DNA from 3 places in the Aquitalea sp. ASV11 genome. Region 2 is predicted to be linked to each of the others. Evidence: predicted binding sites of a transcription regulator. Region 2 holds the regulator's gene; each other region holds the start of a gene.

What was found. Region 2 encodes HrcA, which represses chaperone genes, less so after heat shock. Its sites were predicted from a motif close to ATTAGCACTCGNNNNNNNCGAGTGCTAAT; they were not measured.
Positions count from the first base shown of each region.
Region 1: the regulator HrcA is predicted to act here: its motif matches at 4,451-4,479, upstream of groES (co-chaperone GroES).
Region 3: the regulator HrcA is predicted to act here: its motif matches at 3,674-3,702, upstream of rpoH (RNA polymerase sigma factor RpoH).

Region 1 is NZ_JAELUD010000107.1:487-9,089, forward strand. Features, by position in the region: gene rfbC (dTDP-4-dehydrorhamnose 3,5-epimerase) at 1-221, opposite strand, end outside; gene rfbA (glucose-1-phosphate thymidylyltransferase RfbA) at 237-1,106, opposite strand; gene rfbD (dTDP-4-dehydrorhamnose reductase) at 1,123-2,016, opposite strand; gene rfbB (dTDP-glucose 4,6-dehydratase) at 2,013-3,077, opposite strand; gene JHD62_RS20375 (glycosyltransferase) at 3,349-4,377, shown strand; gene groES (co-chaperone GroES) at 4,550-4,837, shown strand; gene groL (chaperonin GroEL) at 4,892-6,535, shown strand; gene JHD62_RS20390 (Nif3-like dinuclear metal center hexameric protein) at 6,665-7,411, shown strand; gene petA (ubiquinol-cytochrome c reductase iron-sulfur subunit) at 7,532-8,116, shown strand; partial or broken gene JHD62_RS20400 (cytochrome bc complex cytochrome b subunit) at 8,131-8,603, shown strand, end outside.
Region 2 is NZ_JAELUD010000086.1:502-10,899, reverse strand. Features, by position in the region: gene JHD62_RS19115 (PLP-dependent aminotransferase family protein) at 1-369, shown strand, start outside; gene recR (recombination mediator RecR) at 388-1,017, opposite strand; gene JHD62_RS19105 (YbaB/EbfC family nucleoid-associated protein) at 1,133-1,471, opposite strand; gene dnaX (DNA polymerase III subunit gamma/tau) at 1,473-3,425, opposite strand; gene mltB (lytic murein transglycosylase B) at 3,501-4,544, opposite strand; gene hrcA (heat-inducible transcriptional repressor HrcA) at 4,576-5,592, opposite strand; gene recA (recombinase RecA) at 5,753-6,799, shown strand; gene recX (recombination regulator RecX) at 6,815-7,273, shown strand; gene alaS (alanine--tRNA ligase) at 7,524-10,157, shown strand; partial or broken gene JHD62_RS19070 (ABC transporter substrate-binding protein) at 10,254-10,398, shown strand, end outside.
Region 3 is NZ_JAELUD010000031.1:1,081-11,478, reverse strand. Features, by position in the region: gene JHD62_RS11530 (PglL family O-oligosaccharyltransferase) at 1-778, shown strand, start outside; gene JHD62_RS11525 (PglL family O-oligosaccharyltransferase) at 872-2,659, shown strand; gene rpoH (RNA polymerase sigma factor RpoH) at 2,780-3,643, opposite strand; gene ftsX (permease-like cell division protein FtsX) at 3,836-4,744, opposite strand; gene ftsE (cell division ATP-binding protein FtsE) at 4,741-5,394, opposite strand; gene ftsY (signal recognition particle-docking protein FtsY) at 5,469-6,593, opposite strand; gene JHD62_RS11500 (pitrilysin family protein) at 6,670-8,028, shown strand; gene JHD62_RS11495 (pitrilysin family protein) at 8,048-9,322, shown strand; gene rsmD (16S rRNA (guanine(966)-N(2))-methyltransferase RsmD) at 9,401-9,961, shown strand; gene JHD62_RS11485 (YfhL family 4Fe-4S dicluster ferredoxin) at 10,061-10,312, shown strand.

The sequences.
Region 1 (8,603 bases), on a different contig from region 2:
ACCAGCTTGCCTTGTGCGAATGGCGGCAACTGGTAGTGCAGCCCACGTAACACGCCTTTGGCGGAACGGCTGTGGTTGTCCTGGACAAATTCAACCTTGCGGCCAATAGCTTCGTCAAAGCGCTTCTGGTTGAAACTCTCGAAGAAAAAGCCACGTTCGTCGGCAAATACGGTGGGTTCAAGGATTTTGACATCAGGGATGGCAGTATCGATGATTTTCATGAGTGGCTTGCTTTCTTACTTCAGCAGCTGCAGCAGGTATTGCCCGTAGGCATTTTTCTTCAGCGCTTGTGCCAACTGTTCCAGTCGGCTTGCGTCAATCCATTGCTGCATATAGGCGATTTCTTCCAGACAGGCGACTTTCAGTCCCTGACGGTTTTCCACGGTGGCAATGAACTGGCTGGCTTCCAGCATGGATTCGTGGGTTCCGGTATCCAGCCATGCATAGCCGCGACCCATGGTCTGCACATCCAGCTGGTTTTGCTGCAGGTAGCGGTTGTTGACATCGGTGATTTCCAGCTCGCCGCGCAGTGAGGGACGGATGGACTTGGCAATGTCGACAACCTGATTGTCGTAGAAATACAGGCCGGTCACGGCATAGTTGGATTTCGGTGTGACCGGTTTTTCCTCGATGGACAAGGCTTTGCCCTGGGGGTCGAATTCCACCACGCCGTAACGCTCCGGGTCCTGTACGTGGTAGGCAAACACACTGGCACCGTGCCGTTTGGCGTTGGCCGCTTTCAGTAGTTTGGGAAAGTCGTGGCCGTGAAAGATATTATCGCCCAACACCAGGGCGGAGGGTTCACCTGCCAGGAAGTCTTCGCCAATGATGAAGGCCTGGGCCAGGCCGTCCGGACTGGGTTGTACTGCGTATTGCAGGCTGATGCCCCACTGGCTGCCATCGCCCAGCAACTGTTCGAAGCGCGGGGTGTCTTGCGGAGTGGAGATAATCAGGATGTCGCGAATCCCTGCCAGCATCAGGGTGCTGAGCGGGTAGTAGATCATCGGCTTGTCGTAGATGGGCAGCAATTGTTTGCTGACTGCCAGTGTGGCAGGGTACAGACGGGTGCCGCTGCCTCCCGCCAGAATGATGCCTTTACGTTTCATCTGCTTGCGTCCTGCATCAGGAATTGAAGATCTGCTGGAACACCTGTTCCACGCCGCTCTGCCATGTTGGCATGCTCAGGCCGAACGCGTCCTGGATTTTACTGCAATTTAGCCTGGAGTTGCCGGGGCGTTTCGCCGGGGTCGGGTAGGCGCTACCGGGAATGGCGTGCAGGTTTTCCGGCTTTAGTTGCAGTGCGACACCGTAACGTTCTGCCAGTGCAAGCAGGTATGCGGTATAGCCATGCCAGCTGGTGCTGCCGCTGCTGGTCAGGTGATAGGTGCCAAGCAACTGCTGGTCCTTGATGGTTTGCCACTGCTTGATGATGTGGGCGGTCACATCGGCAATCAGCGCAGCGGGTGTGGGCGCGCCAATCTGGTCGGCCACCACATTCAGGCTGTCGCGTTCACGCGCCAGGCGCATGATGGTTTTGAGGAAGTTGCCGCCATGTGCGCCCACCACCCAGCTGGTGCGCAGGATGATATGGTCTGCGCCACTGGCACGGATGGCCTGCTCGCCCTGGCATTTGCTCAAGCCATATACGGACTGCGGGTTGGTGGCATCGTCTTCCATGTAAGGGGTGGTCTTGTCACCATCAAACACATAGTCAGTGGAGTAGTGCAGCAGCAGAGCATTTTTTCCCACGGCCCAGTTGGCCATCGCGGCCGGTGCCGCTGAATTCACGGCGTGGGCCAGCTCGGCGTCAGTCTCGGCCTTGTCCACGGCGGTGTAGGCGGCCGGGTTGACGATGATGTCTGGTTGGTATTGCTTCAGAACCGCGGCAATGTCCGCCGGGCGGGACAGGTCCAGTTGCTGGCGATCCAGACAGATGCACTCGCCCAGCATGGCCAGCGAGCGACGCAGCTCGAAGCCCAGCTGGCCATTGATGCCGGTAATCAGGATGCGGCTCATGCCTTGTTCCCGTAATGTTGTTCCAGCCATTGGCGGTAGTTGCCGCTGGTGACGTTGTTGACCCAGTCCTGATTGTCCAGGTACCACTCTACGGTCTTACGGATGCCGCTTTCAAAGGTTTCGGCCGGTTTCCAGCCCAGCTCGCGTTCCAGCTTGCGCGCATCGATTGCATAGCGGCGGTCATGGCCAGGGCGGTCTTGCACGTAGGTGATCTGCTCGGCATAGCCTGTGCCATCGGCCTTGGGGCGCAGTGTATCCAGAATGGCGCAAATGGTGTGCACCACATCCAGATTGGCTTTTTCGTTCCAGCCGCCAACATTATAGGTTTCACCCAGGCGACCTTGTGCCAGCACGGTGCGGATGGCGCTGCAATGGTCTTTCACATACAGCCAGTCGCGGATTTGCTGGCCATCACCGTAAATGGGCAAGGGCTTGCCGGCCAGCGCATTCAGGATGACCAGCGGAATCAGCTTTTCCGGGAAGTGGTAGGGGCCGTAGTTGTTGCTGCAGTTGGTGGTGAGGACGGGCAGGCCGTAAGTGTGGTGCCAGGCACGTACCAGGTGGTCCGACGCGGCCTTGCTGGCCGAGTAGGGACTGTTGGGTTCGTAACGATTGGTCTCGCTGAACGGCGCGTCAGTGCTGGACAGGGTGCCGTACACCTCGTCGGTGGAGACGTGAAGGAAGCGGAAGACTGCCTTGGCTTCACCTTCCAGTGCACTCCAGTAGGCCCGGACAGCTTCCAGCAGGTTGAAGGTGCCTACCACATTGGTCTGGATGAACTCACCCGGACCGTGGATAGAGCGGTCGACATGGCTTTCCGCAGCGAAGTTGATGACAGCACGCACCTGATGTTGTTGCAGCAGTCGGCTTACCAGTTCGCGATCGCCGATATCGCCCTGGACAAATACATGGCGCGGGTCGTTTTCCAGGCTGGCGAGGGTTTGCAGATTGCCGGCGTAGGTCAGCTTGTCCAGGTTGATCACACCTTCGTCATAGCCATTCAGCCAGTCCAGAACAAAATTGGCTCCAATGAAGCCGGCACCGCCAGTCACCAATATCATTTAACAATTCCAATAAGTAAGTGGTTTTTGCTTGGCGCGGGGCCATGGTAAAGTAACCGACCGTGGGCAAGTACCTTGTGCTCGCCTGCAAGGCCGACATTATAAGACAAAATTGCCCGGCTTCTCGTTGTACAGCCTTGCGACTGCAACGTGCCGGCCCGATTATCCGATTTCACGCCCATTCAGGCCTTGATGCCCCATGTTGCAGATTCTCTTGCTTGCACTGATTGCTTCTTTTACGACCGGGCTGTTGTTGATTCGGTATGCGCACTTGCATGCACGCTTTTCGACCGATGGCGACGTCACCGGCGTACAGAAATTCCATGCCACGCCGGTACCGCGTATTGGCGGCCTGCCCATCATGCTGGGTTTGATTGCTGGTTGTGCCTTGTCCGGTTATCTCAATACATCCGTATGGGTGTTGCTGCTGCTACTGTCAGCTTTCCCGGCATTTGCAGCTGGGTTTATTGAAGACCTCACCAAGAAAATCGGCCCCTTGCCTCGCTTGCTTGCCACCTTTGTGGCTGCTGCACTGGGTTATTTCCTGCTGGGCGCCGGGCTGGCCCGGCTGTCCATTCCAGGGGTAGATCAGCTGCTGGCTTCCTACTGGTGGCTGTCCTTGCTGCTCACCATGGTGGCGGTGGGCGGTGTGGCTCATGCGGTCAACATCATTGATGGTTATAACGGGCTGTCCGGCATGGTGGCAGTGTTCATTTTCCTGTCCATCATTTATGTCTGCTTCAAGGTGCATGACATCGTGTTGATGAGTGTGTGCTTTGCCATGGTTGGCGCGGTGCTGGGTTTCCTGTTCTGGAATTTTCCGCGTGGGCTGATTTTTGCCGGTGATGGTGGGGCCTATCTGATTGGTTTCATGATTGCTGAAATGTCGGTTTTGCTGGTGGCGCGCAACCCCGCAGTTTCGCCGTGGTTCCCTTTGTTGTGCGTGATTTACCCTGTTTTTGAAACCATTTTTTCCATTTACCGGCGCAAATTCCTGCAGGGCAGGGCGGTGGGTTATCCGGATGCACTGCATCTGCACCAGATGATCTACAAGCGCATGGTGCTGTGGATGGTGGGCTCCAAGGATGCACGCCACCTGACCCAGCGCAACAGCATGACCTCGCCTTACTTGTGGTTGCTGACCTCGTTTTCGGTGGTGCCGGCCATGTTGTTCTGGAACCATACCAGGGTGTTGATGCTGTTCTGCCTGTTGTTTGTGCTGGGCTATCTGCGCCTGTATCGCATGATCGTGCGCTTCAAGGTACCCAGCTGGCTGGTGTTGCGTCGCGACGATTCCTGAGCCGCACCTGTCCGGGTGAGCAGTAAAGTTTTTGCAGCTACCCCACTTGAAACCTCCTTGTGCCGTCCCTATTATTAGCACTCGTCAGGGGCGAGTGCTAATTCCCGCCCCGTACTGCCATCCAGGCAGATCATTTTTGCTTTCAACAGCCAATTGTATTTAGGAGAGATCAATGGCAATTCGTCCGCTGCACGATCGTGTTGTTATCAAGCGCCTTGAGGCTGAAGAAAAAACCGCATCCGGCATCGTTCTGCCGGGCGCTGCAGCTGAAAAGCCCGACATGGGCGAGGTGCTGGCTGTCGGTAACGGCAAGGTTCTGGACAATGGCGAACGTCGTCCGCTGGAGCTGAAGGTTGGTGACAAGGTCATCTTCGGCAAATATTCCGGCCAGTCCGTCAAGGTTGATGGCGAAGAAGTCCTCGTGATGCGCGAGGAAGATGTAATGGGTATCGTCGAGTAATTCCGACCCATACACCCTTCTACGATCCTTTCATAGAATTCTGGAGATTTGAGCATGGCTGCAAAAGACGTAAAGTTTGGTGATTCCGCACGCGCCAAGATGGTGGTTGGTGTCAACATTCTGGCTGACGCCGTCAAGGTTACCCTGGGCCCGAAAGGCCGTAATGTTGTGCTGGACCGCTCCTTTGGCGCACCGACCATCACCAAGGATGGTGTATCCGTTGCCAAGGAAATCGAACTGAAAGACAAGTTCGAAAACATGGGCGCACAGATGGTGAAGGAAGTGGCTTCCAAGACTTCCGACGTGGCCGGCGACGGTACCACTACCGCCACCGTTTTGGCCCAGGCCATCGTGCAGGAAGGCATGAAGTTTGTTGCCGCCGGCATGAACCCGATGGACCTGAAGCGCGGCATCGACAAGGCTGTGGTTTCCCTGGTAGGTGAAATCGCCAAGATCGCCAAGCCATGTGCCACCACCAAGGAAATCGCCCAGGTTGGTTCCATTTCCGCCAACTCCGATTCCGACATCGGTGAAATCATCGCTACCGCCATGGAAAAAGTGGGCAAGGAAGGCGTGATCACCGTTGAAGACGGCAAGAGCCTGAGCAACGAACTGGACGTAGTGGAAGGCATGCAGTTCGACCGCGGCTACCTGTCTCCGTACTTCATCAACAACCAGGAAAAGCAGATTGCTGCTCTGGACAATCCGTTCGTCCTGCTGTTCGACAAGAAGGTTTCCAACATCCGCGACCTGCTGCCGGTACTGGAGCAAGTGGCCAAGTCCGGTCGTCCGCTGCTGATCATCGCCGAAGATGTTGAAGGCGAAGCACTGGCTACCCTGGTGGTCAACACCATCCGCGGCATCCTGAAGGTGGTTGCTGTCAAGGCTCCGGGCTTTGGCGACCGTCGCAAGGCCATGCTGCAGGATATCGCCATCCTGACCGGCGGTACCGTGATTGCCGAAGAACTGGGCCTGACCCTGGAAAAAGCCACTCTGGACATGCTGGGCCAAGCCAAGCGCATCGAAGTGGGCAAGGAAAACACCATCATCATCGATGGCGCTGGCCAGGCTGATGCCATCCAGGCTCGCGTTGGTGAAATCCGTCGCCAGATCGAAGAAGCTTCTTCCGATTACGACCGCGAAAAACTGCAAGAGCGCGTGGCCAAGCTGGCTGGCGGTGTTGCCGTGATCAAGGTTGGCGCTGCCACCGAAGTGGAAATGAAAGAGAAGAAGGCTCGCGTTGAAGACGCGCTGCACGCTACCCGCGCCGCTGTGGAAGAAGGCGTTGTCGCTGGCGGTGGCGTGGCCCTGCTGCGCGCTCGCTCCACCCTGGACAGCCTGAAGACTGACAATGTCGATCAGGATGCCGGCGTGAAGATCGTACTGAAGGCCATCGAGGCTCCGCTGCGTCAGATCGTCAAGAACGCTGGTGACGAGCCGTCCGTTGTGGTGAACAAGGTACTGGAAGGCAAGGGTAACTTCGGTTACAACGCGGCTACCGGCGAATACGGCGACATGCTGGAAATGGGCGTGCTGGATCCGGCCAAGGTAACCCGCTCTGCCCTGCAACACGCTGCTTCCGTTGCCGGTCTGATGCTGACCACCGACTGCATGATCGCAGAACTGCCGGAAGACAAGCCGGCTGCTGGCGGCATGCCGGACATGGGTGGCATGGGCGGCATGGGCGGCATGATGTAAGCTGCTTTAGCCTCTCGCTGAACCTGAAAACCCCGCATTTGTGCGGGGTTTTTGTTTTTGGATCGCAAACCGGTATCACGTGTTATCTCTGGCACAATAAGCGCATTCAGAATCAGCTAAGGGTGTCCCATGCAATTAATGCAATTGTTGAACAGCATCGATCAATGGCTGGAGCCATGGCGGTACAAGGACTATGCACCCAATGGCCTGCAAGTGGAGGGCCGGGCCGAAGTAGCGCGTATCGTCTGCGGCGTGACTGCTTCGCAGGCGCTGATTGATGCTGCCATTGCGCGCCAGGCGGATGCCATCCTGGTGCACCATGGTTACTTCTGGAAGGGCGAGGATGCACGACTGGTGGGCATGAAGCGGCAGCGTGTGGCCAAATTGCTGCAACATGACATCAGCCTGCTGGCTTACCACCTGCCGCTGGATGCACATCACGAGCTTGGCAACAATGCCAGGCTGGCTGCCGTGCTGGGGCTGGATGTGGCGGGCCAGAGCGGTGAGCAGGAATTGCTGTGGCATGGCAGCTGGCCCAAGGCAGGTAGTGCACGGGCTTTTGCCGATCATATCGGCATGCTGCTGGGGCGCCCTGCCCAGCTGTTGGGTGATGAAAATCAAAGAGTAAGCAAGGTTGCCTGGTGTACCGGCGGGGCACAAGGCTTTTTCGAGGAAGCGATCCGCCTGGGCGTGGATGCCTTTGTTACTGGAGAGGTCTCGGAGCAGTGTTTTCATCTGGCCAACGAATACGGTGTGGCATTCATTGCCGCCGGACACCATGCCACCGAACGTTACGGAGTGCAGGCGCTGGGTGAGAAAATTTCTCATTTACACGGCATAAATGTGGAATTTGTCGATCTTTTCAATCCGGTTTAGACAAATCCGGCCGACATAGGTCAATTTATTTGCATAGGCGCTTCATGTCCCTACTGCTAATCAGGTAAAATCGTCTGGTTTGAAGTTTAAGCTCGGTTTCCACGTTTGAGGATGACTGTAATGAGTGAACAACAAGTCGATACGGGGCGCCGTCGGTTTCTGACGGTAGCAACCAGCGCTGTTGGGGGTGTGGCGGTTGCCGGGGTGGCAACGCCGTTTCTGATGAGTTTCTTCCCGTCTGAACGGGCAAAAGCTGCTGGCGCACCGGTTGAGGTGGATATCAGCAAGCTGGAGCCGGGCCAGAAGATCAACGTTGAATGGCGCGGCAAGCCGGTATGGCTGTTGTCCCGTACCAAACAGCAGATTGCCGATCTGCCGAAGAACGACCCCAAGCTGGTGGACCCCAAGTCCGAAGTAGAGCAACAACCCAAGTACTGCCAGAACGAAGGCCGTTCCATCAAGCCGGAACTGCTGGTTGCCGTGGGCATCTGTACCCATCTGGGCTGTTCGCCGACTTTCCGTCCTGATCTGGCACCTGCCGATCTGGGTCCGGAATGGCTGGGTGGTTTCTACTGCCCGTGCCACGGTTCCAAGTTCGACCTGGCTGCCCGCGTGTTCAAGGGTGTGCCGGCGCCGAAGAACCTGGAAATTCCGCCGCATAAGTATCTGTCCGATACCCGCCTGCTGATTGGCGACGACAAATAAGCTGAGGGGGAAAAATGAGCAAAGGACAAAAGCTGCTGAACTGGATTGACGACCGCTTCCCGCTGTCGTCGATGCTGAAAGAGCACGTTACCGAGTATTACGCACCGAAGAACTTCAACTTCTGGTACTTCTTCGGCTCGCTGGCCATGCTGGTTCTGGTTATCCAGATCGTGACCGGCATCTTCCTCACCATGAACTACAAGCCGGATGGCAACCTGAACGCAGCCGGCATCCCGGTGGCGTTTGCCTCGGTGGAATACATCATGCGTGATGTGGCAGGTGGCTGGATCATCCGCTACATGCACTCCACCGGTGCTTCCATGTTCTTCGTGGTGGTTTACCTGCACATGTTCCGTGGCCTGATCTACGGCTCGTACAAGCAGCCGCGCGAACTGGTATGGGTGTTTGGTTGCCTGATCTTCCTGTGCCTGATGGCTGAAGCCTTCATGGGCTATCTGCTGCCCTGGGGCCAGATGTCCTTCTGGGG
Region 2 (10,398 bases):
CAGATGGCGCTGGCGCGTTTGCTTGCCACCGGCCAGCACGGCGACATGCTGACCCGGCTGCGTGCCAGCCTGCGCCAGCGGCGCGATGCCATGGTGCAGCAAATCATGGAGAGTTTCCCGGCCGGCAGCCGTTTGCTGCGCGCCGAGGGCGGTTATTTCCAGTGGGTGGTGTTGCCGGAAGGGCTGGACTGTGCGGCCTTGCTGCCGCTGGCCATCGAACAGGGCATACACTATGCACCCGCAACGCTGTTTTATCCGCATGCGGTAAGTGCCAATGCACTACGGCTGAACTTCAGCTTTTTCGACCCGCTGCACCAGCGCGAGGGGGTTGCCCTGTTAGGCGCGCTGCTACGGCAAGCCATGGAGTGACAGGGCTTGGCGTGACGCTCAGCCCGGCGGGGTGGACGAGTCGGACTGGGCGGTCAGCGATTTGCGTTCGTACACCGCCTGCGCCAGCGTGCTCAGGTCGACATATTCCAGCTCGCCGCCCACCGGCAGTCCGCGCGCAATGCGCGACACCTTGGGGCCACGGCCCTTGAGCAGCTCGGCAATCATGTGGGCGGTGACTTCGCCCTCGGCAGTAAAATTGGTGGCAATCACCACCTCTTCCACCACATCATCCAGCGCCCGCACCATCAGCTTGTCCAGGTTCACTTCCTTGGGGCCGATATTGTCCAGCGGCGAAATACGCCCCATCAGCACGAAATACAGGCCCTGATAGCATTTGGCCTGCTCCAGCGTCATCAGGTCGGCCGGCATTTCCACCACGCACAGCTGGTCCGGCCTGCGTTCCGGGTCGGCACAGATGCTGCACAGCGGGGTTTCGCTGAAGGTATTGCAGCGCTCGCAATGTGCGAGATGATTCAGCGCCCGATCCAGCGCCCGCGCCAGCTTGTCCGCCCCGGTCTTGTCCCGTTGCAGCAAATGGAAGGCCATGCGCTGGGCGGTTTTGGGGCCGACACCAGGCAGCACTTTCAGGGCAGCAATCAATTGTTCAAGCGCGGGTGGGTTTTTCATCGGGCGGGCAAACAAAAAGGATGGGAAAACAGCAGAAACATCAAAAGCCTGAGCACAGGCAATGCCGGGAGACATTGCCTTCACTGGAAAGCAATGCCGCCCACATGGCAGAAAATCAGAACGGCAGTTTCATGCCGGCAGGCAGATTCAGGCCGTTGGTAAAGCCGGACATTTTTTCCTGGGAAGTGGCTTCCACCTTGCGTACCGCGTCGTTGACGGCGGCGGCAATCAGGTCTTCCAGCATTTCCTTGTCTTCCTTGGCATCGTCCAGCAGGCTGTCGTCGATGGACACGCGCTTCACATCGTGGGCACAAGTCATGACGATTTTCACCAGACCGGCACCGGACTGGCCTTCCACTTCCACGGTGGCCAGTTCTTCCTGGGCCTTCTTCATGTTTTCCTGCATTTGCTGGGCTTGCTTCATCAGACCAGCGATACCGTTTTTACCGAACATGTCACAACTCCTGCAAAGGTTGAATCGTTTCCGCCACCAGCGTGGCGCCCATTTCGCGCACCAGTTGCTGGATGACCGGATCGTTTTCCAGGCATTGTCGGGCCTGGGCCAGTTGTTCCTGACGATGACGGGCACCCTGCATGGCCGGTGTTTCCAGCCCCAGTTCCTCGATTGTCACCACCAGTTCGACCGGCTGACCGAATTGCTCGGTCAGCGCAGCCTTGAGTTTTTCCTGATAGTCGCGGGTGGCCATGTGACGGAAGCTGTCCGGCACGGCCAGTTGCAGTCGCGACTGGCTCCAGTTTTTCAGCACGGCATTATGTGCCAGCATGCGGGCGGCTCCCAGACGGGTACCCAGCAAGCCCACCAGCGCACTCCAGTCGCCATCAAACTGATAGGCCACCGTCTCCGCCAGCTCGGCCTCCTCGGCCATGGCATAGGCAGGCAAGGCATCGTCGGCATCGTCCCATGGTGCCGCGGTTTCCAGTTCGCTGTCCTGCTCGCTGGCCTGGTCTTCAGCTTCAGGCGTCTCTTCAGCAGGAGCGGATGCAGCAACCGGTGCCACCACAGCAGGCGCAACTTGCGGTTTGGCTACCGCCTCCACCGGCGCAGGTGGCGGTGCGACAGGCTCAGGCCGGGGCGCAGGTTCCGGGTCGGCGTCGGCCGCCGGGGAAGCCTGCTGCTCGGCAGGACGGCTGGCCGGTTTGCGATTGGCCAGGCCCGCCAGCAAGGCACGGGCAGCGGCAGAACCGTCGCTGCCCGGCTCGGCCGCAGTTACCGCCGCCGGCGCACTGGCCTGGACCTGTGCCGGGCGATGTGCGGCAGGCGCGACATGGCTGCGCGGCGCGGCTGCATTCTCAGGCTGGGCGTTGACCGGATGGAAGGCCAGCATGCGCAGCAGGCTCATGTTGAAACCGGCATGTTCGTCCGGTGCCAGCGCCAGATCCTTGCGGCCATGAATGGCAATCTGGTAGTACAGCTGCACGTCTTGCGGGGCAATCAGGCTGGCCAGCGCAAACAATGCTTCGCGTTCGGGTTCGTCGTCGGCAATGGCCGTGGGCACGGTCTGTGCCATGGCCAGTTGCTGCAACAGCACGGCCATTTCGGCCAGCACACTGTCAAAACCGATGCCACGCTGCGCCAGCTGTTCGGCTTCGGCCATCAGGCGCGGGCCATCACCGGCGGCCAGTGCTTCCAGCAACACGAACAGGTAGCGGCGGTCCACCGCGCCCAGCATGGCGCGCACGCCGTCTTCTTTCACCTCGCCCATGCCATAGGCAATGGCCTGATCCAGCAGCGACAACGCATCCCGCATCGAACCGGCAGCGGCACGGCCCAGCAGGGCCAGCGCGGCGCTTTCGTGTGGCACGTTTTCCACTTGCAGCACATGGGCCAGATGCCCTGCCACCTGCTGTGGCGTCATGTTGCGCAGCGAAAACTGCAGGCAGCGGGACAGCACCGTGACTGGCACTTTTTGCGGATCGGTGGTGGCCAGGATGAACTTGACGTGGGACGGCGGTTCTTCCAGCGTCTTGAGCATGGCGTTGAAGGCACTCTTGGACAGCATGTGCACTTCGTCGATGATGTACACCTTGAAGCGGCCGGAAGTGGGCGCGTACTGCGCGTTTTCCAGTACTTCGCGGATATTGTCGATGCCGGTATTGGAAGCGGCGTCGATTTCCAGCAGGTCGACAAAGCGGCCTGCGTCGATCTGGCGACAGGCAGAACACTCACCGCAAGGTTCGGCCGTGGTGCCGGTTTCGCAGTTCAGGCTCTTGGCCAGAATGCGTGCGATGGTGGTCTTGCCCACCCCGCGGGTGCCGGTCAGCAGATAGGCGTGATGCAGCCGCTCTTCTTTCAGGGCATTGGAGAGGGCGCGCACCACGTGCTCCTGGCCGACCAGATCGGCAAAGCGTTTGGGGCGCCACTTGCGGGCAAGGACTTGATAGCTCATGGGGGCGGATTTTAATGGCAATCGGCCGGCAAGGCGACTTCTTTTGTCAGTTGCCGCCTGCCGGTCTGGCTGGCCTTACTGGGCCGGATTCACGCTGTCGGCAGCGGGCTGTGCTGCTGACTGGGCCTGGGCATTCAGGTAGCGCAGGCGCAGCTCGGCTGCCAGCTCTTGCGCCACCTTGGCATACAGGGTGCTCTTGTTGTAGCGGGTGATCACGTAGAAATTGTTCAGCCCCAGCCAGTATTCCGTCACACCCGGCGCGGTTTCCAGCGGCACCAGCACCGCCTGCACGTTGTCCGCCACCTGGGCTTGCGGCAGCACACCGCGCGCCTTGAGTTCGCCCACCGTCAGGTGCAGGTTGAATTTGTCGGCCACCAGACTGCTCAGATCCACTCCCGGCTGTACTGCAGCCGGGATGACGATGTCGTCGCCATGGCGCCAGCCTTGCAGCTGGAAGTAATGCGCCACGCTGCCGATGGCATCGTCGACGTTATTCCAGATGTCGCGGTGGCCGCTGCCGTCAAAATCCACCGCCCACTTGCGGAAGCTGGACGGCATGAACTGCGGCAGGCCCATCGCCCCGGCATAAGAGCCTTTCAGCGACAGCGGGTCGATGCCCTCTTCCTTGGACAGCTTGAGGAATTCGGTCAGCTCGCCGCGGAAGTACTCGGCGCGGCGCGGGTAGTTGAAGGCAATGGTGGTCAGCGCGTCGGCCAGGCGGAAGCTGCCGGTGTTGCGGCCGTAATTGGTTTCAATGCCCAGAATGGCCACCACCATTTCCGGCGGCACGCCATACATCTGCTCGGCACGCTGCAAGGTGGCGGCATGCTGCTGCCAGAAGGCCACGCCGTTTTTCAGCAGGCGTTCGTTGTAAAAGCTGCCGCGAAACTGATACCAAGGCCGGGATGTCGCCGGCTTGTCCAGAATGGCAATGATGTTGGGCTTGAGTTCCACATTGGCAAACACGGCTTCCAGCTCGGGCCGGTTGAAGCTGCCGCTGGCCACCTGCTCGTCGATATAGCGTTGTACATCGGGCCGCGCCAGCAAGGCGGCATCGGCTTGCGCCACAGAAGACACCACGCCACCGGCAAGGGCGGCGGCCATCAAGAATCGTTTCATCGGAAATTCCGTGTATTGCCGCCAGTGCGGCTTAATAAGAGAGCGCACTGGAAACCAGCCGCGCAGTAATATCGACAATGGGAATGACCCGTTCGTAGGCCATGCGGGTAGGGCCGACCACGCCCAGCGTGCCCACCACCATGCCGTTGATGCTGTAGGGCGCGGTCACCACCGAGCATTCGTCCAGCGTCATCACGCCGGATTCCTCGCCGATGAAAATATTGACGCCCTGGGCGTCCTGCCCCTGGTTCAGCAGTTTCAGCAGTTCGGTCTTGCGCTCGAAAGTGGCAAACAGCTCGCGCAGTCGTGACAAGTCTTCGGACAAATCGCGCACATTCAGCAGATTCATGCCGCCGGCAATCACCACCGCGTCACTGGGGCTGCCCAGCGAACTCTGGCCAAAGCGCACCGCAGCCGACATCAGCTCGGTGATATTGCCCTGCAGTTCGCGCAACTCCACCGCCACGCGGCTGGCAATGGCACTCAGGCCCTGGCCAGCATAATGCTGGTTGATGAAATTGCCGGCTTCCACCAGTTCGCTCGGGCTGTAATCGCGCTCGGTGGTGAGCAAGTGGTTTTGCACATCACCATCCAGCGTCACCAGAATCATCAGGATGCGCCGCTCGGACAGGCGCAAGAATTCGATCTGGCGAAAAGCGACATCAGAGCGCTGCGGCGTCACCACCACCCCGGCAAAGTGGGTGAGATCGGACAGCAAGGTGGATGCCGCCTGCGCAATGCGCTGCGGGCTGTCCGGCTGCAGGCTGCTTTCCAGCTCGCGCATGGCCAGCTCTTCCAGCGGCTGGATGGTGAGCAGGTGGTCGACAAACAGGCGATAGCCCTTGGCCGTCGGCACGCGTCCGGCCGAGGTATGCGGCGAGGCAATCAGCCCCATGCCCTCCAGGTCGGCCAGGATGTTGCGGATGGATGCAGATGACAGCTCCATGCCGGACAGCATGGACAGGGTTTTCGATCCCACTGGCTGACCATCGGCAATATAGCGTTCGATCAGCGTTTTCAGCAGACGTTGTGCGCGCTCGTTCATCATGCTCTCATTTTACCTGACCAGGCGATTCCGGCCAGCCTCTCCTTCAATACCATGTTGCGTGCGTTGGTGTCATTTCAAGCCGCCTTTCGCATTTGTCGGCTCTTGCCTTTGTGCGATAATCCCCCATCTATCGATTCCACTACACGCAATTGGAGACAGCATGGCGTCAGAAGACAAGAGCCGCGCATTGGCGGCAGCCCTTGCCCAGATCGAAAAGCAGTTCGGCAAGGGTTCGATCATGCGGATGAGCGACAACCAGATCAACGAAAACCTGCAAGTGGTATCCACCGGTTCGCTGGGCCTGGACCTGGCACTGGGTGTTGGCGGTCTGCCGCGCGGCCGTGTCGTGGAAATCTACGGCCCGGAATCCTCCGGTAAAACCACCCTGTGTCTGCAGGCCGTGGCCGAAGCCCAGAAACTGGGTGGCACCTGCGCCTACATCGACGCAGAAAACGCACTGGACCCGATCTACGCCCAGAAACTGGGTGTCAACGTGGAAGACCTGCTGATTTCCCAGCCGGACACCGGCGAACAGGCACTGGAAATCTGCGACATGCTGGTGCGTTCCAGCGGTGTTGACGTCATCGTGATCGACTCGGTGGCCGCGCTGGTACCCAAGGCCGAAATCGAAGGCGAAATGGGTGACAGCCACGTCGGCCTGCAAGCCCGCCTGATGAGCCAGGCACTGCGCAAGCTGACCGCCAACATCAAGCGCACCAATACCCTGGTGATCTTCATCAACCAGATCCGCATGAAGATCGGCGTGATGTTCGGCAACCCGGAAACCACCACCGGCGGTAACGCGTTGAAGTTCTACGCCTCTGTGCGTCTGGACATCCGTCGCGTCGGCGGCATCAAGAAGGGTGACGAGGTGATCGGTAACGAAACCCGCGTCAAGGTAGTGAAGAACAAGGTATCGCCGCCGTTCCGCCAGGCCGATTTCGACATCCTGTACGGCGAAGGCATCAGCCGCGAAGGCGAAATCATCGAGCTGGGCGTCAAGCACGGCTTCATTGAAAAATCCGGTGCCTGGTATGCCTACAACGGCCAGAAGATCGGCCAGGGCAAGGACAACACCCGTGAATGGCTGAAGTCCAACCCGGCCATCGCCAAGGACATCGAAGGCAAGATCCGCGAAGCCGTCGGCATCAAGGTGGAAATCACCGAGAACGACGAAGAGCTGGCTGACGACGTACTGGACGTATAAGCACGCGAACGGCTGATGGAAAAAAGCCTGAAGGCGCGAGCCGTCGATCTCCTGTCCCGCCGCGAATACACCCGGCGGGAACTGGAGCGGCGGCTCGCGCCGTTTGCCGAAAGCCCGGAACAGCTGGCCACCCTGCTGGACGAACTGGCCGAGCGCAACTGGCAGTCCGACAGCCGCTTTGCCCGGCAGTTTGCCGACATCAAGGGCCAGAAATACGGCACCCGCCGCCTGCAGCAGGAAATGCGCCAGCGCGGTGTAGCACAGGAAGACATTGCCGATGCCCTGGCCGAGCGTGACGACCTGGCCCTGGCCCGGCGACAGTGGGAAAAGAAGTTTGGCAGCGTGGCCACCACGCCGCAGGAAAGGGCGAAACAGATGCGCTTTCTGGCGGCACGCGGCTTTGGCATGGGTGTCATCCGTCAGGTGATGGCAGGCCGTGACGAAGACGACTTCCCCTGCGCTGACGAGGACTAGGAGCGGCTGACAAAACCTCGTAGCGAACCCGGGCCAAGGCGCGCCGCCGCTGACAGTACATGGCGTACGGCAAGGCGGCGCAACGCTGGAGCGGGGGGGTTGTTATTGGCTCCAAGCCGGCACAGGCTTCATCGCCGCGCCATGACCCTTGCCAGCCTTGCCATGGCTTGACACAATCGGGCATGACCGTAATGGCCGCAAGACACTGTCCCACGCCGCTACCAACGTATTCAATATCGACGAAACCGACATGAAAACCTCCGAAATTCGCCAGAAATTCCTGGATTTCTTCGCCTCCAAAGGCCACCAGGTAGTAGCCTCCAGCTCGCTGGTACCGTGGGAAGACCCCACCCTGCTGTTTACCAATGCCGGCATGAACCAGTTCAAGGACGTGTTCCTCGGCTTTGACAAGCGCCCCTACACCCGCGCCACCACCAGCCAGAAATGCGTACGCGCCGGCGGCAAGCACAACGACCTGGAAAACGTCGGCTACACCGCACGTCACCATACCTTCTTCGAAATGCTGGGCAACTTCAGCTTCGGTGATTACTTCAAGCGCGACGCCATCCACTTTGCCTGGGAATTCCTCACCGGCGAACAATGGCTGGCACTGCCGAAGGAAAAGCTGATGGTGACGGTGTACGCCACCGACGACGAAGCCTTCGATATCTGGAACAAGGAAATCGGCGTTCCGGCTGACAAGATTGTCCGCATTGGCGACAACAAGGGCGCGCCCTACGCCTCGGACAACTTCTGGCAGATGGGTGACACCGGCCCCTGCGGCCCGTGTACCGAAATTTTCTACGACCACGGCGACCACATCTGGGGCGGCCCGCCGGGAAGCCCGGAAGAAGACGGTGACCGCTTCATCGAAATCTGGAACAACGTGTTCATGCAGTTCAACCGCGACGAGTCCGGCACCATGCATCCGCTGCCCAAGCCGTCGGTGGATACCGGCATGGGCCTGGAGCGTATCTCGGCCGTGCTGCAACACGTACACGCCAACTACGAGATCGACCTGTTCCAGAACCTGCTGAAAGCCGCTGCGCGTGAAACCGGCGTGCCCTTCAGCATGGACGTGCCGTCACTCAAGGTGATTGCCGACCACATCCGTGCCTGTTCCTTCCTGATTGCCGATGGCGTGATTCCGTCCAACGACGGTCGTGGCTATGTGCTGCGTCGAATTATCCGTCGTGCCATCCGCCACGGTTACAAGCTGGGTCAGAAAGGTCTGTTCTTCCACAAGCTGGTCGCCGACCTGGCCGAGGAAATGGGTCAGGCCTATCCGGAACTGCGCCAGAAGCAGGCCGAGATCGAAGACACCCTGCGCCAGGAAGAACTGCGCTTTGCCGAAACCCTGGACAAGGGCATGGCCCTGCTGGAAACCGCACTGGCAGCCAACAGCAAGGTGCTGGATGGCGAAACCGCCTTCAAGCTGTACGACACCTTCGGCTTCCCGCTGGACCTGACTGCCGACATCTGCCGCGAACGTGAAGTGGAAGTGGATCAGGACGGCTTCGACAAGGCAATGGAAGCCCAGCGCGAACGCGCCCGTGCCGCATCGTCCTTCAAGATGGCCGGCAATGTGGACTACAGCGGTGCCGACACCGTATTCAACGGCTATGAATCCAGCAGCGTGGATGCCAAGGTACTGGCACTGTACAAGGGCAATGAAGCCGTGCAGCAGCTGGACGCCGGCGACGAAGGCATCGTGGTGCTGGACAATACCGCCTTCTACGCCGAAGGCGGCGGTCAGGTGGGCGATGTGGGTGAAATCTCTGCCCAGGGCGGCGTGGCTGCACTGTTCGACGTGGCCGACACCCAGAAAGTACAAGCCGCCGTATTCGGTCACAAGGGCCGTCTGGCCCGTGGCAGCCTGAAGGTGGGCGACAGCGTCACCGCCACCATCGACCTGCACAAGCGTGCCGCCACCGCACGTAACCACTCCGCCACCCACCTGCTGCATGCCGCCCTGCGCCATGTGCTGGGTGAACACGTGGCGCAGAAAGGTTCGCTGGTAAACCCGGAACGTGCCCGCTTCGACTTTGCCCACAACGAACCGGTTTCCGCCGAGCAACTGGCCGAAGTGGAGCGCATCGTCAACCGCGTGGTGATCCACAACGTCGAAGTCAGCGTTGGCCACATGTCCTACGACGACGCCATCAAGGCCGGTGCCATTGCCCTGTTTGGTGAAAAGTACGGCGACACCGTGCGCGTGCTGAAAATGGGCGACTTCTCCACCGAACTGTGCGGTGGTACCCACGTACAGCGCACCGGTGATATCGGCCTGTTCAAGATCATCGCCGAAACCGGCGTGGCTGCTGGCGTGCGCCGTATCGAAGCCGTCACCGGCGAAGGTGCGGTAGCGCTGGTACAGGCACAGGATGGCGAACTGAAAGCCGCCGCTGCCATCGCCCAAGCACAGCCGGGCGAACTGCTGTCCAAGCTGGAAAAACTGCAGGCCGAACTGAAGGCCGCGCAGAAACAGGCGCAGCAGCTGAAGGGCCAACTGGCACTGGGTCAGCTCGACCAGCTGCTGGCCGGCAAACAGCAAAGCATCAACGGTGTGGCCTGCCTGATCAGCAAGATTGACGACATTGATGCTGCCACCTTGCGTGACATGAGCGACAAGGTGATGGACAAGCTGGCAAGCGGCCTGGCGCTGCTGGCCTGCGTGGCCGACGGCAAGGTGAGCCTGATTGCCCGCGTTTCCAAGGACCTGACCGGCAAGGTCAAGGCCGGTGAACTGGTGAATCAGGTTGCCCTGCAAGTAGGCGGCAAGGGCGGTGGCCGTCCGGACATGGCCCAGGCTGGCGGTACGCAGCCGGAGAACCTGGCCGCAGCGCTGGAAAGCCTGCCGTCCTGGCTGGAAGGCAAGCTGTAACAAGCCTTGTTTCAACGACAACAGCCGCCGGTGCAACCCGGCGGCTGTTGTCGTTTATAGTGTACTCATTCCTGATGTGATTGCCGGAGCCTCACCATGTCAGTCATCCACCGTGTTCTGTCCTGCCTGTCCCACGCCGGTGCCGTACTGCTGCTATCGGCGCTGCTGGCCCAGCCTGCCAGTGCAGCCGAGCGCTTGCTGGTGGTGACCGAAAACGAGTTCTGGCTGAATACCGTGGATG
Region 3 (10,398 bases), on a different contig from region 2:
TGTTGGTTTGTTGCCCGTGGCACTATGTTTATTATTGATTTTTATCGGGTATGTGAAATTTGGTGCTAAGAGTGGTGAAAATTTGTTCTTGCTTTCAGTTTTTTGCATTATTGTTATTCATAGCTTGTTTGAATACCCATTATGGTATTTCCCGTTCATACTTTGTTTGGTCGTTGTTGGGGTTTTGGCTCCATTGCCTAGTGTCAATCTGAAGCTTCGTGGTTTTATTGTACGGACAATTGCAGTTTGTGTTGCAGTTCTTTGTTTAGTAAATTTTCTGATTGGTCATGGCGCATATAAGACATTATTTGAGAATCAGCGTCCTACTGCGGATGTTGCTGAAAATGCCAGAAGAATAAAGTCATTGCTTGAGTTGGGTGCGAATCCCTTTTGGCGAGATGATGCTGATATGGAGTTGGTTGCTTATCTTCAGCCGACTAGAGACCAGTTCAACTATAAGATTAATCACTTCGAAAGCCTTGCAGAAATAAGGCCTTATCCTGAAGTGTTATTTAAATTATCCATTTTGCGCGCATTGAATGGACAGACCAAAAAATCTCAGGAGGCACTGGTTTTGGCAATCGCAAATTATCCTGATTTTGTTGATGCTTATGTGGCAAATTATGCACGTTATAATTTCCCGGAAATTGAACCACTAAAGAAAATTGCCAAGCATGCTGCCGAAGAGTATGCCGCGCACGGTGGTAATACGGAGGCTGGCCGTATCGCAGCAGTCATGACTGTCGCCGCCCCCGTTACCCGCAAAGCGCTTTTCTGATCGTCCACAGGCACCGTCGGCCCAGGCTGGCGGTGTCTTCCTGCCGGACATGCGGTATCCTCCTTGTTTTGCTTTCGGCTCCCTTATTTCATCATGTCCTTTCCGACGCTTTCCCGCCGCATGGCTTTGCTGTCGTTTTGCCTGATTGCCATCCTGCCTTTTGCATCCCGCATTCATTTTGTGCCGCTGCCGCAATGGTTTGGCGAGATGAATGTGGTGTGGCTGATGCTGGCTTCCTCCGTATTCCTGCTACCGTCGGCAACTTTGTTTGAACGTGTACCACGCGCCAGCTGGTGGTGTTTGTTGCTCGCACTGCTGTGGGGTGTGCAGCCGCAGCTGGTGCAGGCCCTGTTTCCCGGCATGACCTATGCCACCGCACTGGCCTGGCTGGTGGTGGCCTTGCTGGCGGGGCTGTCCTACAGCCTGCAGCAGGCATTCGGGCCGCGTGACTTTGCCATCTGGCTGGCGCGGGCAGTGATTGTGGGTGGTTTGGTGCAGTCGCTGATTGGCCTGGCACAGCTGACCGGCCTTGCCCACACGCTGGGCCTGTTTTATGACAGTGCCCACCCCACTACCAATATTTTTGGCCATATCGGCCAGCGTAATCAGTACGCGCATTATCTGATGTGGTCGGTGGTGAGCGGGGTATACCTGTTTGCCGTGGACCGCATGGCGCGTGGCTGGCTGGCCTTGCTGGTGGTCTGGTTCGGCCTGATGCTGGCATATGCTGCGTCGCGCACTACGCTGTTGTATCTGCTGGCACTGACCATGCTTGGCTTTGTATGGCACTGGCGCATGCGTAGCCAGGAGTCGCGCCGCCTGATGTGGTCCATGTTGCTGGCCTGTGTGGTGATCTTCGCCGCGCAGTTTGCCTTGCCCTTGGTCAATCACCTGATTTCGCTGTTCACCCATGCCAATGTGACCAATGCCTCCGGCGTGGAGCGGCTGGCGGCCAATGGTGACGATATGGGTTCGCGACGTATTGCCGAAATGACCAAGGCCTGGATGACCTTCAAGGACCACCCCTTGTGGGGGGTGGGTTGGTCGCAATACGCAGCAGAAAGCGTGCGTTTGCAGCCACTGCCACAGTTTGCCAGCGCAGGCTTCAATAGCGGCCTGTTCACCAATTGCCATAACCTGATTCTGCAATTGCTGGCGGAAATGGGCTTGCCGGTCACGCTGGCCGTGGTAGTCGGCTTTGCCTGGGTGGTATGGCCATTCTTCAGCGAGCGTGCCGAAGCTGAAGGCATGCTGGCGCTGGGTTGCATGGCGGTGACGCTGATTCACAGCATGCTGGAATACCCGCTGTGGTATCTGTATTTCCTCGCCATGCTGGTGGTGTTTGCTTCGATGGCACCGGCACGGACTGCGCGTGCCGGCTTGCTGGTTCGGGCAGCCTGGCTGCTGGGTATGGTGTATGTCGGCTATCTGTCGATTGTCACCTGGTCCACCTACAACGAGCTGGTGGGCTTGTATACCCAGACGGATAACCCGGCACGCGATGCCAAGCGCCAGCAGCGCCTGGCGCAGATCATGGATGAGCATCCGCTGTTTGCCTATCACGCCCTTAGCACGCTGGATGATTATCTGACTGCGGATCGCAGCAACCTGACGCAGAAATTGCAGTGGGAAGAACGCCTGACTGCTTTCCGCCCCTATCCGGATGTGATGATGAAAAAGGCGCAGATGCTGGCGCTGGCGGGTAAGCAGGATGAGGCGCGCAAAACCGTGGCCACGGCACTGGCATCCTTCCCGACCTATGCCAAGGATTATCTCGATGGTATTGATGAGGATGTGCCCGAATGGCAAGGCCTGCGTGCCGAGGCACAACGCGTCTTTGACAAGCTGCCAGCCAAGTACCGGGGTGGGGAAGGGGAGTGAGTGTTGCTGCAAACCGCCGACTGTGAGGTGGCGGTTGTATCACTCAGGCGGTAAAGCAGTGAAGAAAATGAAAAAGCCCGCGTCGTTTGGCGCGGGCTTTTTGTTATTGACGGCGACGGCTTAGTCGTCGATCACCACACCTTCACTCAGTGCGGCCTTCATTTTCCCCAGCGCCTTGGCTTCGATCTGGCGAATGCGTTCGGCCGAAACTCCAAACTCGGCAGCCAGTTCGTGCAAGGTGGAACCGCCATCGTCTGCGAGCCAGCGAGCTTCCACAATGCGGCGGCTACGGGCATCCAGAGTGGACAGCGCATATTCGATGCCTTCGGTCTGCAGGTGATCGAAAGCCTTGCGTTCCAGTGCGCGGGTCGGTTCATGGTGGGCATCGGCCAGCCAGTCGATGGGTGCGTAAGACTCATCGTCACCATCATCGGCCATCAGCGCGATATCCTGCCCGCTCATGCGGGTTTCCATTTCACGTACTTCTTCCGGCTTCACGCCAAGGTCTTCGGCAATCTGCTGCGCTTCCTGCTCACTCAGAGCAGAAAAGCTGCTTTTCATGCTACGCAGGTTGAAGAACAGCTTGCGTTGCGGCTTGGTGGTGGCAATGCGCACCAGGCGCCAGTTACGCAGGATGAATTCGTGGATTTCTGCCTTGATCCAGTGCACGGCAAAGGAAAACAGGCGAACACCGCGGCCGGGCTCGAAGCGCTTCACCGCTTTCATCAGGCCGATATTGCCTTCCTGGATCAGGTCGGCTTGTGGCAGGCCGTAACCGGCATAACCACGGGAAATGGATACGACGACACGCAGGTGCGACAGAACCATCTGGCGAGCGGCATCCAGGTCGTTTTCTTCCTGGAAGCGGGTGGCCAGTTCTGTTTCCTGTTCGGGGGTCAGCATGGGAACACTGTTCACCGCCTGGATGTATTGCTCCAGGCTGCCGCTGGACGACGGAACGGGCAAGGCAAATGTTGTGGTCATCAGTGTAACTACCTCCTTGGGTAGTGCTATCTTAGCACTCGCATATAGAGAGTGCTAGCAAGCAAAGGTTCCACCGTCAATGAATTTTTCTATGATGCCGATAGCTTTTTTCAAGTCGCTACCGGGTATTCATCAGGGACGGCCAGTTGTCACCATAAGTGAAAACCGGCCGTGGCGGGAAGGGGAGGATTGTTAACGAGGTTGTATCTGGCGCAGATGATGATCGGACGCCAGGCGGGCTCCCAGCATGGCCAGTATGGCAGAAACGGCCAGTACAACGGCCAGCTCTACCGGCGTCAGGCCACGCAGCGAGACGGCTTCGTTATAAAGCTGGGCAAACTCGTGAATGGCCGGGTTGGCCGTCACCACCAGCCAGCTGGTCAGCCCCCAGGCAGCCAGTCCGGCCAGCAAACCCTGCCACATGGCGTGATACATGAAGGGTCGGCGGATGAAGCTGTCCGGTGCACCAATCAGCTTGGCCACTTCAATTTCGTCACGCCGTGCCAGAATCTGCATCTGCACCGCATTGTAGGTGACCAGCACCAGCGCAATGCCCAGCGCAGCACCCAGAAACCAGGTCAGTTGCTTGCCCATTTCCACCATGCCGTACAGGCGTTTGGCCCAGCGCGCATCAAACTGGGCGGTTTCCACCATGGGCAGGCCGGACAGTTCCTTTTGCAGCATTTCCAGTTCGTGCGGCTCCAGCGTCTTCGGGGTAACCACAAAGGCGTCCGGCAGCGGATTGTCAGTCAGTCCTTCACTTAAGCCAGCCAGCCCATTGCGCTTTTCCAGGTCGGAGAGCGCCTGTTTCTTGCCAATGAACTGGAAACTCTGGATGCGCGGGTGCTTGGTCAGGGTGCTGGAGACAGCAGCCAGGTCTGCTTCTTCGGCAGACTGCTCCATGAAGAGGGTGATTTGCGGCGTGGCGGTCAGTCGGCCCGCCCATTCCTGGATGCTGCTCACACTCAGGTACAGCGATAGCGGCAGGGCCAGCGCAATCGACAACATCAGCAGGGTAAGCAGGCTGCCAAATGGCTGGCGGACAATCTTGCCCAAAGCCTGCCGCGCACTTTGCCAGTTCAGATACAGATAATGTTTCATGCGGCGAACTGCCCTTCTTTCAACCGGATGATACGGCGACCATAGTCTTCCATCAGGGTTTCATCATGGGCGGAAATCACCACGCTGACGCCAACCTGATGGAAGGATTTGAACAATTCCATGATGTCCAGCGCGTATGCGCGGTCAAGATTGGCCGATGGTTCATCGGCCAGCAACAGGCTGGGGCGGTGTACCACGGCACGGGCAATGCACAGACGTTGCTGTTCACCACCGGACAAGCGGATGGGCATGGTTTTCTCTTTTGACAGCAAGCCCACCTTGTCCAGCGCGGCACGTACACGGCGCGCGGCATCGCGGCGGTCAAAGCCGATGATGTCCAGCGGCAACATCACATTGTCGAATACCGAGCGGTCAAACAGCAGCTTGTGGTCCTGAAACACCATGCCGATATGCTGCCGGACATAGGGAATCTGGCTGTTACGCAGCTTGGACAGGTTTTGCCCGCTGACAATCACGCTGCCGCTGGTGGCGCGTTCTATCCCGGCCACCAGTTTGAGCAAGGTGGATTTGCCTGCACCGGAATGCCCGGCCAGAAACACCATTTCACCGGTATCGATGGTAAAGGAAAGGTTCTTCAGGGCCTCGTTGCCACCGGGATAACGCTTGGTGACCTGGTCGAACTGAATCATGCGCTGGATTCCCCTTGATCCGGAAAGACATCACCGGCAGTGGTCTGCCGGTGCTCAAAGATTGTGTTGCTGACTTAGTCGAACAAGGCGTCGACATAGTCCTTGCTGTTGAATGGCCGCAAATCGTCAATGCTTTCACCCACGCCGACAAACCGTAGCGGAATGGGGCGCTGCTTGGCAATGGCGGCAATCACGCCACCTTTGGCAGTGCCATCCAGCTTGGTCAGAATCAGGCCGGTGAGGCCCAGCGCGTCATCGAAAACCTTGACCTGGCTGATGGCGTTCTGGCCGATATTGGCGTCCAGCACCAGAATCACCTCATGCGGGGCATCCGGCAGGGCCTTCTGGATGACGCGCTTCACCTTCTTGATTTCTTCCATCAGGTGCAACTGGGTGGGCAGGCGGCCTGCGGTATCTGCCAGTACGATATCAATGCCACGCGCCGTGGCGGCCTGGATGGCGTCATAACAAACAGCGGCAGCATCACCGCCTTGCTGGGCAATCACGGTGACGTTGTTGCGCTCGCCCCAGGCCATCAGCTGCTCGCGCGCAGCCGCGCGGAAGGTATCGCCAGCTGCCAGCAGCACGCTCTTGCCTTGCTGCTGGTAGTACTTGGCGAGTTTGCCAATGGAAGTGGTTTTACCAGCACCATTCACCCCGGCCATCATGATGACAAACGGCTTCTTGCCGTTGACATCCAGCGGCTTCTCCAGCGGGTGAATCAGCTCGTTCAGCGAATCCTTCAAGGCGCCTTTCAGTTCGCTGCCGTCTTTCAGACCTTTCAGGCTGACGCGCTCGCGCACATCCTTTAATAGATGCAAGGTGGCATCCATGCCCATGTCGGCGGTCAAAAGGACGGTTTCCAGCTCCTCGTACAGATCCTCATCAATCTTGCCGCCACCAAACAAACCGGCCAGCGATTTGCCCAGCTTGTCACGGGTTTTGGAAAGGCCGGCCTTCAGGCGCTCGGTCCAGCTGAGTTTTTTGGCGGGTGCGGTGTTTTCTGCAGCCGGTATTTCCGCTGCAGAAACCGCGCTGGCAACTACCGGGGTAACGGCCTCAGGCTGCACGGCGGGAGCTGGATTGTTTTCCGGTACGGCAACAGGCGATTCGACAGGCGCGCTCTGCGACGGTTCGGTTTGCGGTTCGATAACCGGGTTTTCAACCGGCTTTGGCTTTTTCTTGAAGAAACTAAACATGCGTCTGTGTAGTCTGGGGAAGCGATAAATGGCTAAATTGTATCCTTAAATGAGCAACAGGGCAGAAACGATGGTGATGAAAGCAAAATCAGGGCTGATCCTGGGCATGCTCCTGCTATTGGCGGGCGTGGTGATGGCGGCGCCGCAAGAGACAATACTGCCCAACGGCATGAAGGTAGTGGTGGTACGCGATGCGAGATCACCCGTGGTGGTTTCCCAGTTGTGGTACCGGGTGGGGAGCGTGGATGAGGTCAATGGGCATACCGGCCTGTCACATTTGCTGGAGCACATGATGTTCAAGGGTACGGCCAGCGTTGCGGATGGTGAATACTCCAGACGGATTGCCCAGGCCGGTGGCAAGGAAAACGCCTTCACCAGTCGCGATTACACGGTGTACTTCGCCCAGTTGTCTGCCTACAAACTGCCCTTGCTACTGGAGCTTGAAGCCGACCGCATGGCCAATCTGCAGATAGATGAAGCAGCTTTCCGGCGTGAACTGGAAGTCGTCAAGGAAGAACGTCGCCTGCGCACTGACGATCAGCCCGCCGGCTTGCTGCAAGAAGCACTCTATGCCAACGCCTTTGTGGCAAATCCGGTGCGTTATCCGGTCATCGGCTGGATGGATGATCTGCTCCATGCCCGGGCAGATGACCTGCGACAGTGGTACCGCCAGTGGTATGTGCCAAACAATGTCACCCTGGTGATTGTCGGTGATGTCGATCCGCCTCGTGTATTTGAGCAGGTCAGGCATTACTTTGCCGGTCTCCCGGCCAAAGCATTGCCCGCACGTAATCCGCAGCGCGAACCCTTGCAGCAGGGCGTCAAGCGGGTGGAGCTGAGTGCGCCGTCACAGTTCAATTATCTGAGCATGGCCTGGCATGCGCCCGGGTTCAGGCCCGGGGCGGATGGTCAGGCTTATGCCTACGCCCTGTTGGAGGCCGTGTTGTCGGGAGACGCCGCTGCACGGCTGTCTAGTCAGATGGAAAGGGGAAAGGCGCTGGCACATGCGGCAGCTGCCGATTACAGCATGCTGGGCCGGGGCGAGGCCTTGTTTGTCATTACCGCCACACAAGCACGTGGCAGGCAGCCGGCAGAACTGGAAGCTGCCATCCGTCAGCAGCTGCGGGATATCGTCGAGCGTGGTGTCAGCGAGCAAGAACTGGCACGTGCCCGGCTACGGCTGGATGCGGATGAGATTTACCAGCGTGATTCACTGTTTGCCCAGGCCATGCGCATAGGTACGCTGGAGTCTGTCGGCTTTTCCTGGCGTGACGCCGATCGCATCCGGCAGCAAATGCAGCAGGTGACTTCGGAACAAGTACGCCAGGCAGCAGCTTCCTTGCAGGATGGCCAGCTTACTGTTGTCACCCTGCTGGGCAAAGGCGGAGCCGTACCCGTGGCAGGTCAATTGAAGGGAGATGGCTTTGTCCGTTAAAACGATAACCTTTGCAGCCATGTTTGGCCTCGTCAGCACTCTGGCCCATGCAGTTGAAATCCAGTCATGGAATACACCGCAAGGTGCCCGCGTATTGCTGGTAGAGACGCATGCCAACCCGATACTGGATGTGCGGGTTGACTTTGACGCAGGCAGTCGGCGTGACCCTCTTGGCAAGGAAGGGCTGGCCGCCATGGTGGCGGGCCTGCTGGATAGCGGGACGGGCCAACTTGATGAAGAGGCCATCCAGCAACAGCTGGCCAACAGTGCTGCGCAGCTGAACGGCTTTGCCGAACTGGAAACCGCCGGTCTGCGCATGCGCAGCCTGAGCCGTCCTGATCTGCAAGAGCGCGTCACCGGACTGGCCACCCAGCTGCTTACCCAGCCGACATTTGCCGTGGCCGTGTTGAATCGCGAACGGCAGCGTGCCATCGATAGCCTGATGCAAAGGCAGGAAGATGCCGGCGCAAGTGCTGACATCACCTTGCAACAGCGCATGTATGGTGACCACCCCTACGCCAGACCGGCCTTCACCACGGTCAAAAGCTTGCAAACCATCCAGCGCGAAGATCTGCTGCAGTTCTGGCAACAACATTACCGCGCAGCAGGGGCCGTGGTATCCATTGTCGGAGACATAAAACGACAGGATGCTGAAAAGCTGGTCAATGCCATGCTGCGCAACCTGCCGCAAAGCACGCAGCCTTTGCCGGATATTACGCAGCCGACACCGCAGCCGGTTGCGCAGGTTCACCTAACGCGACCAGGCAGCCAGACCCATATTGCACTGGGCATGCCGGTACTCAGGCGCGACGATCCGGACTACTACCCATTGCTGCTGGGAAATTACATTCTGGGTGGTGGTGGCTTTGACTCCCGCCTGATGCAGGAGCTGCGTGTGCGGCGCGGTTTGACCTACGGTGTGCGCAGCCACTTCACACCATTGCAACAAGCAGGGCCGTTTGTCATTTCACTGGCCACCCGTAATGCAGAGGCCAGCCTGGCGCTGCAGACAACGCGTGAGGTACTGGCACGCTTTATAAAGGAAGGACCGACAGAAACAGAGTTGAACCAGGCCAAGGTCAATATCATTGGCGGCTTTCCATTGCGCTATGACAGCAACAGCAAATTGCTGCCCTATCTCGCTGTTATCGGTCAGTACCACTTGCCATTGAGCTATCTGGAAGATTACCCGCGCGCCGTAGCCCAGGTGAGCATTGCGCAGATTCGTGATGCCTGGCAACGCCGGATTGACCCGCAGCAAATGCAGATTGTGACGGCAGGCGCTACACCTTGAGCGTCAAACTGCTTGCGATGCAGCATGCCAGGCGGGAAAAGAGTAAACTCTCGCCCTTGTGTTTTCAGCCCATGCATCATGAATCAGCAGCGAAACAAAGTCCGTATCATCGGTGGGCAGTACCGCCGCCGCTTGTTACCTTTCCCGGATGCCGAGGGCTTGCGGCCCACACCGGACCGCGTCAGGGAAACCGTATTCAACTGGTTGGGTCAGGAACTCTATGGCAAACGCTGCCTCGACCTGTTTGCCGGTAGCGGGGCACTGGGGTTCGAAGCCGCATCGCGTGAGGCAGCTCGCGTGGTCATGGTGGAGAAGTCGCGCAAGGTGGTCGAGTCGCTCAAGGCGAATCGTCAGCTGCTCGCCGCAACGCATATAGATGTAGTTGCCATGGATGCAATGCACTATGTGCAAGGCTGTCGTGAAATATTCGATGTCATCTTCCTGGATCCGCCATACGACTCGACACTATTGCAGCAGGTGCTGCCTTTGACAGCAGCGCTGCTGGCAGAAGACGGTGTGGTGTATTTCGAGGCCAGGCATTGGCCTGAAGCCCTCAGCGGCTGGGAAGTCATCAAGCAGGACAAGGCGGCATCCGTGCATTACGCACTGGCAAGGCCGCTGGAAGAAGAATCGCTGTAATGCACCTGCAGGTCGCCGCATAAAGATATAACGGGGCGAACTTGCGACTGCGGCAGGTGGATGACAGAATCAATACTGTGAATACTTGAGGAAATTACTATGTCTCTCATGATTACCGACGAATGCATCAACTGCGACGTCTGTGAACCGGAATGCCCGAACAACGCCATTTCGCAAGGCGAAGAGATCTATCAGATCGACCCCAACCTGTGCACTCAGTGTGTTGGTCATTACGACGAACCGCAGTGCCAGCAAGTCTGTCCGGTGGATTGCATCCCGCTGGATCCGGCGCATCCGGAAACCCAGGAAGAGCTGCACGCAAAATATCTGCAGATTTCCGGCAAGGCCTGATCAAGGCTAAGTGCTTGATGCAAAAAGCAGAGCCCCGCCCAGTGCGGGGCTTTGTGCATTTTCCGGCAAAAATATTTAAAAAAATG